One region of the Streptomyces sp. 2P-4 genome, then DNA from elsewhere that is predicted to be linked to it. Evidence: riboswitches for the same ligand, from Rfam matches in the RefSeq annotation. Region 1 holds a riboswitch; the other holds the start of a gene.
What was found. A riboswitch is a leader RNA that binds a small molecule or an ion and turns the genes downstream of it on or off. The one in region 1 is predicted to bind glycine.
Positions count from the first base shown of each region.

Region 1 (4,314 bases):
CCCACGGACTGGCGCATCATCTCCCGTACGGACTCCAGCGCGGGCGCGGACGCGTCGTACAGGTCGAGGCCGACCGCGAGGTAGGGCGAGCCCAGCGCGGGCTGCACCCAGGCGCGGCGCAGCGACCGCACGGCCGGGGTGCGGTGCGCGTGCTGGGTCAGCAGCCCGTAGAACTGCGGGAGCTCCAGGGCCGGCTCGGACAGCCGCAGCGGGCCGGCCGGCATCCGGTCCAGTCCGGTGGCGATCCGGCGCAGGTCGGCCCAGGGGATGCCGAGGCCGCCTCCCTGGGCGTGCGGGTTGAGCCAGAGCCCCCACCGGTCGGGGTAGAGGGCGCGGGCGATGTCCCGGCCGGTGACGACCTCGTAGCCCCGGTTCCAGCCGCTGGCGGCCAGTTCCCGGGGCGAGGTGACGCACGGGGCGTAGCCGAGGCCCTCCAGCTCCATGCCGCCGTACTGGGCGTCCGGGGAGCCTGGAGAGCCCTGCCAGAGCAGCATCCACAGCCGGCCCTCGGCGAGGGCGTGCAGAAGTGACTCGTAGCTCTCGTAGCGCCCGGGAGTCACTTGGCGCATCACGTGCTCGACCTGCCCGGCCGCGGCCGTGCCTGACGCACTCACCGGTACCCCCTCCTCGTCCGCCCGCGTAGACCCGCTGTCCAGGCCACTCGTGCGGCCAGGAGATGTCACCAGCTTAAGCGGCGCTAGGGGACGTAGAAGGGGCGTACGCGCGTAACGATGTGGTCGGCGACGGGGTCGCCGGCGGCCTCGGGGGCGTCGAGCAGCACCAACTGGACGGGCCAGGGCGCCGGGACGCGGCCCAGGGCCCGGCCGAGGGCCTCCAGGGGGACGGCCCGCAGGCCGGGGTCCGCTCCGACGAGCCGGACCGCGATGTAGAGCTCGGGCGCGCCGCCCTCGACGCTGGCCAGGCAGCGGTACGCGGCGGCCACGGCGCCGGTGGCGCGGAACTCCTCGGAGGCCGCGGCCAGGAGGTCCACCGGGTCCTCCTGCCAGTCGGGCTCGTAGAGGCGGACGCGGGCGCCGGAGGCGGGCCCGTCGAGCTCGGTGCGGCCGGCGCGGCACAGGGCGGCGACGGCGGGCGGGGGCAGGGGGACGCCGACGGCGCCCTCCGGGTTGACGGCGATGCCGAGCTGGGGAGGGAGGCCGCGGGCGAACTCGGCAGCGGGGGCCACCGCGAAGTCCATGGCGGTGCCCACGCAGGCGCGGAACTGCGACGCGGAGCTGTAGACGGGGACGTACGCCGCCCCGCCGATGTCCATGGTGGGCAGCGCGAGGGAGGCGCTGTCGGGGCCGCCTCCGGCGGGCAGCGGCACCCAGACGGAGCTGCGGCCGAGGACCTCGACGATCCGCGGGCCCGCGTCCGGCGCGCCGAGGGCGGCGCCGAGCACCTGCTCCAGCTCGTTCTCCGGCCAGCCGCCGTCCCCGCCCATGTCCGCCTCCGCTCGTCGCGCCGTGTTCCGCGCCCGAGGGTAGCCGCCCGCGCGGCCACGCGCGGTCCGGGCCCCCGCGGCCGGTCAGGCAGCCGGCCGGACGGCCGGGGGCGCCGGCCGGAAGGCTATACGGGTCAGCCGGGCGGCCGCGGGCCGGTCCAGGAGGACCACCGACGCGCAGCCGGCGGGCAGCGGCCCGGTCTCGGCGGCCCGGAGCAGGCGGTCGACGGCGGCCCGGTGGCGGGAGAAGGCGTACGCCGACACGCCGCGGCCGCGCGCCTGCTGCCCGGCCAGGGCCTCCTCGGGGGTGGCCACGAGGAGCACCAGGTGCAGGGCCCGGCCGCGGCGCCGGGCGGCCGCGGCGAGCAGCCCGCGCACCCAGGCCTGCGTCCCGCAGTCGTGGACGACGACGGAGGCGCCGGAGCGCAGGGCCTGCCACATCCCCCAGTAGTGGGCGATCCGCACCAGCGGCCGGTAGGCGGCGTACGGCAGGGCGCGGGGCATGCGGCGCTCCCAGCGCTCGCGCACGTCCTGCGAGTCGATGCCGAGGCCTTCGGCGGCGCGCTTGATCAGCGTGCTCTTCCCGCCGCCGGGCAGGCCCGAGACCACGACGACGTCCCCCTCGGCGAAGCCGAGCCGCTCGGGGCCGCTCCCGCCGGTGCCGCGCAGGTCGCGCACGGACCCGCGGCACGCTCCCGCCGCCGGCCGGGCCGGCACCCCCTCCGCCGTACCCGCCGTGGCCAGCACTCCGAACCTCCGCACACCGATCGCCTCCCCCGCACGGGTCACCGGGACCCATTCCCACCCAATGTAAAGGGACGGTAATACGGCGTCCCGGGTTTGCGTCGGCGCGTCCGCCCGGCGGACGCCCGCCCGCGCCGGCCCCCGCCCCGCCCCGCCCCTCCGGCCTTTGGCGGATGGAACGGTCTTTCGGGCCCGCGCACCCGTTCTCCGGCACCTCGTGCAATGATGTGCGCCATCTGGACCAACTGCATACCGGCCGCTTGAATCCGCGCGGGAGAGTCCCGGCAGGCCGCGAGGCCGTGCCCGGGCGCCGAAGGAGCAAGTACCTCCCTTGAATCTCTCAGGCCCCGTACCGCGTGGATGAGGCAGATCTGAAAAGCGAGCCGCGCCCCGCCCGTCCCCCGCGACGGAGCCGGGGGGTGCTCCACCCAAGGTGCAAGTCGGTGATCCCGCTCCCGGGAACTCTCGGCGAACCTCTCAGGTTCCGATGACAGATGGGGAGGAACGTCCTCGTCATGTCATGCCCTGGGACCCGGGAGCCACACCCATGAGCAATGCCCCCCGCCTGACCGCGCTCGATGCGCTGCACCGCTCGCTCGGTGCGACCATGACCGACTTCGCCGGCTGGGACATGCCCCTGCGGTACGGCAGCGAGCGCGACGAGCACAACGCCGTGCGCACGAAGGCCGGCCTGTTCGACCTCTCCCACATGGGCGAGATCACCCTGACCGGGCCGGAGGCCGTCAAGGCCCTCGACTACGCCCTGGTGGGCAACATCTCCACCGTCGGCGTCGGCCGCGCCCGCTACACGCACATCTGCCGGGAGGACGGCGGGATCCTCGACGACCTGATCGTCTACCGCCTCGGCGAGACCGAGTACATGGTCGTCGCCAACGCCTCGAACGCCCAGGTCGTCCTGGACGCCCTCACCGAGCGCGCGGCCGGCTTCGACACCGAGGTCCGCGACGACCGCGACGCGTACGCGCTGATCGCGGTGCAGGGGCCGGAGTCGCCCGCCATCCTGGCCTCGCTGACGGACGCCGACCTGGACGGCCTGAAGTACTACGCCGGCCTGCCGGGCACGGTCGCGGGCGTCCCCGCGCTGATCGCCCGCACCGGCTACACCGGCGAGGACGGCTTCGAGCTCTTCGTCTCCCCCGCGCACGCCGTGGAGCTGTGGCAGGCGCTGAGCAAGGCCGGCGAGGGCCGCGGCCTGGTGCCGTGCGGCCTGTCCTGCCGCGACACGCTGCGCCTGGAGGCGGGCATGCCGCTGTACGGGCACGAGCTGACCACCTCCCTGACCCCGTTCGACGCGGGCCTGGGCCGGGTCGTGAAGTTCGAGAAGGAGGGCGACTTCGTGGGCCGCGCCGCCCTGGAGGCCGCTGCCGAGCGCTCCGCCTCGAACCCGCCGCGCAAGCTGGTCGGCCTGGTCGCCGAGGGCCGCCGGGTCCCGCGCGCCGGGTTCCCCGTCGTGGCCGGCGGCCAGGTGGTCGGCGAGGTCACCTCCGGCGCCCCGTCCCCGACTCTCGGCAAGCCGATCGCCATGGCGTACGTCGACGCGGCACACGCCGAGCCGGGCGCCTCCGGCGTCGGCGTGGACATCCGCGGTACCCATGAGCCGTACGAGGTCGTCGCCCTGCCCTTCTACAAGCGGCAGAAGTAGACCCCGACGCGTCGGCACGCCCGCACGCTCCCGCCTGCCGGGCCGAGTCTCGACAGGCAAGACAACCGTTCGTCCGCACTCCCCCGCATCCAGGAGAATCAGGCCATGAGCAACCCCCAGCAGCTGCGTTACAGCAAGGAGCACGAGTGGCTGTCGGCCGCCGAGGACGGCGTCGCGACGGTCGGCATCACCGCGTTCGCGGCCAACGCGCTCGGTGACGTCGTCTACGCCCAGCTCCCCGCCGTCGGCGACACCGTGACCGCGGGCGAGACCTGCGGCGAGCTGGAGTCGACCAAGTCGGTCAGCGACCTGTACTCCCCCGTCACGGGCGAGGTCGTCGAGGCCAACCAGGACGTCGTGGACGACCCGTCGCTCGTCAACAGCGCCCCCTTCGAGGGCGGGTGGCTCTTCAAGGTGCGCGTGTCGGAGGAGCCGGAGGACCTGCTCTCCGCCGCCGAGTACG
Region 1 covers NZ_CP095011.1:2,188,518-2,192,831, forward strand. Annotated here, with positions in the region: gene MUK52_RS09125 (enhanced serine sensitivity protein SseB C-terminal domain-containing protein) at 1-614, opposite strand, end outside; gene MUK52_RS09130 (enhanced serine sensitivity protein SseB) at 698-1,444, opposite strand; gene MUK52_RS09135 (AAA family ATPase) at 1,529-2,212, opposite strand; glycine riboswitch at 2,450-2,553, shown strand; gene gcvT (glycine cleavage system aminomethyltransferase GcvT) at 2,736-3,851, shown strand; gene gcvH (glycine cleavage system protein GcvH) at 3,957-4,314, shown strand, end outside.

Region 2 (4,314 bases), 3.7 Mb from region 1:
GTGGTGGCCGAGCGCGATGCGAAGTCGGTCTCCGTCGAGGACACCTTCGACATCGACCTGCACGACCGGGTCCGGATCCGTACGGAGGTGCAGCGTCTCGCCGACCGGTGCGTCGGGCGGCTGCGCGCCTCCGGGCACTCGGGGCGGACGATCGTGCTGAAGGTGCGCCGCTACGACTTCTCGACGCTGACGCGCTCCGAGACGCTGCGGGGGCCCACCGACGACCCGGCCGTGGTGCGGGAGGCCGCGGCGCGCCTGCTGGAGGGGGTGGACACCACCGGCGGGGTGCGGCTGCTGGGCGTCGGGGTCAGCGGGCTGGCGGACTACACCCAGGAGGACCTCTTCGCGCAGTCCCTCGCCGGTGCTGCGGCCGGGACGCAGCCCCGAGAGGCCGGCTCCGGCGCGCAGGGGGCCGTACAGTCCCCGCCGGACGGTGAGGGAGCCGCAGGGGCGGAGGAGGCCCCAGGGGCCCCCGGGGGCAGCGGGGCGGACGGGGCGGCCGAGCCTGCGCGCGAGCGGCACTGGCCGGCCGGCAGCGACGTCTCGCACGCCGTGTACGGGCCGGGGTGGGTGCAGGGCAGCGGCGTCGGCCGCGTGACCGTCCGCTTCGAGCGCCCGGGGTCCCCGCCCGGCCGGGTCCGCACCTTCCGCGTCGACGACCCCGACCTGGCCCCCGCCGACCCGCTGCCCCTCGTGGGGCACGGCGAGGCCCCCTCCGCGGAGTCCGCCGAGGGGGCCGGAGCGGGGCCGGGCGCGCTGTGAGGGCTACTCCTCGTCCCGGTCGCCGGAGGCCAGGTGGCCGAAATCACGCCGGGAGGCGATCTCCGACGGCAGGGTCACGTCCAGGCCGTAGTGGTGGTACAGCTGGAGTTCCTGCTCGGGGGAGAGGTGCCGGCCCACGCCGAAGTCGGGGGCGTTCCGGATCAGGGAGCGCTCGAAGGGCACCCGGAGGGCGTCGCCGACCAGCTCACTCGGTTCCAGGGGGACGAAAGCGTCCCGGCTGAACAAACCGGTCCGGACGGCCGCCCACTCGGGGACGCCCGTCGCGTCGTCGAGGTAGACCTCGTCGACGGTGCCGATCTTCGCACCGTTGCGGTCGAACGCCTTGCGGCCGATCAGGCTGCGCGGGTCGATGTCGGTCTGCACGGTCACCTCCACGAGGTCGCAACTCTCCGCTATGACCAACAAAAGGGCATTTCCGGGCGGGGGGCCACTCGAGGGAGGCCCGGGAAGCGCGCTGGTAGGCTGGGTATCGGCTGACGACCCTGTGCGGGAGAGTCCTCCACCGAGCTCGACGGAGGCGCCGAAGGAGCAAATCCTCCCCGGAATCTCTCAGGCATACGTACCGCACGGACGAGGCCACTCTGGAAAGCAGGAGCGGGTCCCGGGCGCGTGCCGGTTCCCCCTCCTCACCGACGGTGAAAGCCGGATCCCCGCGGAGCAGTCCGCAGGGGCCCGGTGAAGCTCTCAGGTTGAGATGACAGAGGGGGAGGCCGTCCGGGCGCCCGCGCCGTGGTGCCCCTCGCAGGTCGTACGACCCAGGAGGCCTCCGTACATGACCGCCAACCGCATTCCGCTCTCCCAGCTGGAGCGAGGCATTCCCTTCGAGCAGCGCCACATCGGCCCGGACGCCGAGGCGCAGGCCAAGATGCTCGCCCACGTGGGCTTCGGCTCGCTGGACGAACTGACCGCTGCCGCGGTGCCGGATGTGATCAAGAGCGCGGCCGCGCTGGACCTCCCGGAGGCGCGGACCGAGGCCGAGGTGCTGGCCGAGCTGCGGAGCCTCGCCGCCCGCAACGAGGTCCTCACCCCGATGATCGGCCTCGGCTACTACGGGACGTTCACGCCGCCGGTGATCCTGCGCAACGTCATGGAGAACCCCGCCTGGTACACGGCGTACACCCCGTACCAGCCCGAGATCTCCCAGGGCCGCCTGGAGGCGCTCCTGAACTTCCAGACCGTCGTCGCCGAGCTCACCGGCCTGCCGACCTCCGGCGCCTCGCTCCTCGACGAGGGCACCGCGGCCGCCGAGGCCATGACCCTCGCCCGCCGCGTCGGCCGCGCGAAGGGCAGCGTCTTCCTCGTCGACGCCGACGCCCTGCCGCAGACCATCGCGGTCATCGAGACCCGCGCGGAGCCGATCGGCATCGACGTCGTCGTCGCCGACCTCTCCGAGGGCATCCCCGCCGAGATCGCAGAGCGCGGCGTCTTCGGCGTGCTGCTCCAGTACCCGGGCGCCTCCGGTGCCGTCCGCGACATCAAGCCGCTGATCGACCGCGCCCACGAGCTCGGCGCGATCGTCGCCGTCGCCGCCGACCTGCTCGCCCTGACCCTGCTGGCCTCGCCCGGCTCGCTCGGCGCCGACATCGCCGTCGGCACCACGCAGCGCTTCGGCGTCCCGATGGGCTTCGGCGGACCGCACGCCGGCTACATGGCCGTCCAGGACAAGCACGCCCGCTCGCTGCCCGGCCGGCTCGTCGGCGTCTCCGTCGACGCGGACGGCAACAAGGCCTACCGCCTGGCGCTGCAGACCCGCGAGCAGCACATCCGCCGCGAGAAGGCCACCAGCAACATCTGCACCGCGCAGGTGCTGCTCGCCGTGATGGCCGGCATGTACGCCGTCTACCACGGCCCCGAGGGCCTGCGGACGATCGCCCGCCGCACCCACCGCTACGCGGCGCTGCTCGCCGCCGGCCTCACGGCCGGCGGGGTCGAGCTCGTACACGGCTCCTTCTTCGACACGCTCACCGCGCGGGTCCCCGGCAAGGCCGCCGAGGTCGCCGCCGCCGCCCGCCGCCACGGCGTCAACGTCTTCCAGGCCGACGCCGACCACGTCTCCGTCTCCTGCGACGAGACCACCCTGCGCGCCCACGTCGAGGCCGTCTGGGCCGCCTTCGGCGTCACCGCGGACATCGAGGCCCTCGACGCGGCCACCGCCGACGCGCTGCCCGAGGAGCTGCTCCGCTCGGACGCGTACCTGACCCACCCGGTCTTCCACCAGCACCGCTCCGAGACCGCGATGCTGCGCTACCTGCGCAAGCTCGCCGACAAGGACTACGCGCTGGACCGCGGCATGATCCCGCTGGGCTCCTGCACCATGAAGCTCAACGCGACGACCGAGATGGAGCCGGTGACCTGGCCCGAGTTCGGCCAGCTGCACCCCTTCGCCCCGGTCGAGCAGGCCGAGGGCTACCTCACGCTCATCCGCGAGCTGGAGGAGCGCCTCTCCGAGGTCACCGGCTACGACAAGGTCTCCATCCAGCCGAACGCCGGCTCGCAGGGCGAGCTCGCCGGCCTGCTCGCCGTCCGCGCCTACCACCGGGCCAACGGCGACGAGCAGCGCACCGTCTGCCTGATCCCGTCCTCCGCGCACGGCACCAACGCCGCCAGCGCCGTGATGGCCGGCATGAAGGTCGTCGTCGTCAAGACCGCCGACGACGGCGAGGTCGACACCGACGACCTGCGCGCCAAGATCGAGCAGTACCGCGACGAGCTCGCCGTGCTGATGATCACCTACCCGTCGACGCACGGCGTCTTCGAGGAGCACGTCGCCGACATCTGCGCCCAGGTCCACGAGGCCGGCGGCCAGGTCTACGTCGACGGCGCCAACCTCAACGCCCTGGTCGGCCTCGCCAAGCCGGGCCACTTCGGCGGCGACGTCTCGCACCTGAACCTCCACAAGACGTTCTGCATCCCGCACGGCGGCGGCGGCCCCGGCGTCGGCCCGGTCGGCGTCCGCGCCCACCTCGCCCCGTACCTGCCGAACCACCCGCTGCAGCCGACCGCCGGCCCCGAGACGGGCGTCGGCCCGATCTCGGCCGCCCCGTGGGGCTCGGCCGGCATCCTGCCGATCTCCTGGTCGTACGTGCGCCTCATGGGCGGCGAGGGCCTGAAGCGGGCCACGCAGGTCGCGGTGCTCGGCGCGAACTACATCGCCAAGCGCCTGGAGCCGCACTTCCCGGTCCTCTACACCGGCCCGGGCAACCTCGTCGCGCACGAGTGCATCATCGACCTGCGCCCGCTGTCGAAGGCGACCGGCGTCAGCGTCGACGACATCGCCAAGCGCCTGATCGACTACGGCTTCCACGCGCCGACGATGTCCTTCCCGGTGGCCGGCACGCTGATGATCGAGCCGACCGAGTCCGAGGACCTCACCGAGATCGACCGGTTCTGCGACGCCATGATCGCGATCCGCGCGGAGATCGAGAAGGTAGCCTCCGGCGAGTGGCCGGCCGGGGACAACCCGCTCGCCAACGCCCCGCACACCGCGGCGGCGCTGGGCGGCGAGTGGGACCACCCGTACACGCGCGACGA
Region 2 covers NZ_CP095011.1:5,925,957-5,930,270, forward strand. Annotated here, with positions in the region: gene MUK52_RS26350 (DNA polymerase IV) at 1-762, shown strand, start outside; gene MUK52_RS26355 (PRC-barrel domain-containing protein) at 766-1,146, opposite strand; glycine riboswitch at 1,261-1,358, shown strand; glycine riboswitch at 1,359-1,494, shown strand; gene gcvP (aminomethyl-transferring glycine dehydrogenase) at 1,556-4,314, shown strand, end outside.
Region 2: linked by a shared signal. The riboswitch ahead of gcvP (aminomethyl-transferring glycine dehydrogenase) and the one ahead of gcvT (glycine cleavage system aminomethyltransferase GcvT) in region 1 are both predicted to bind glycine.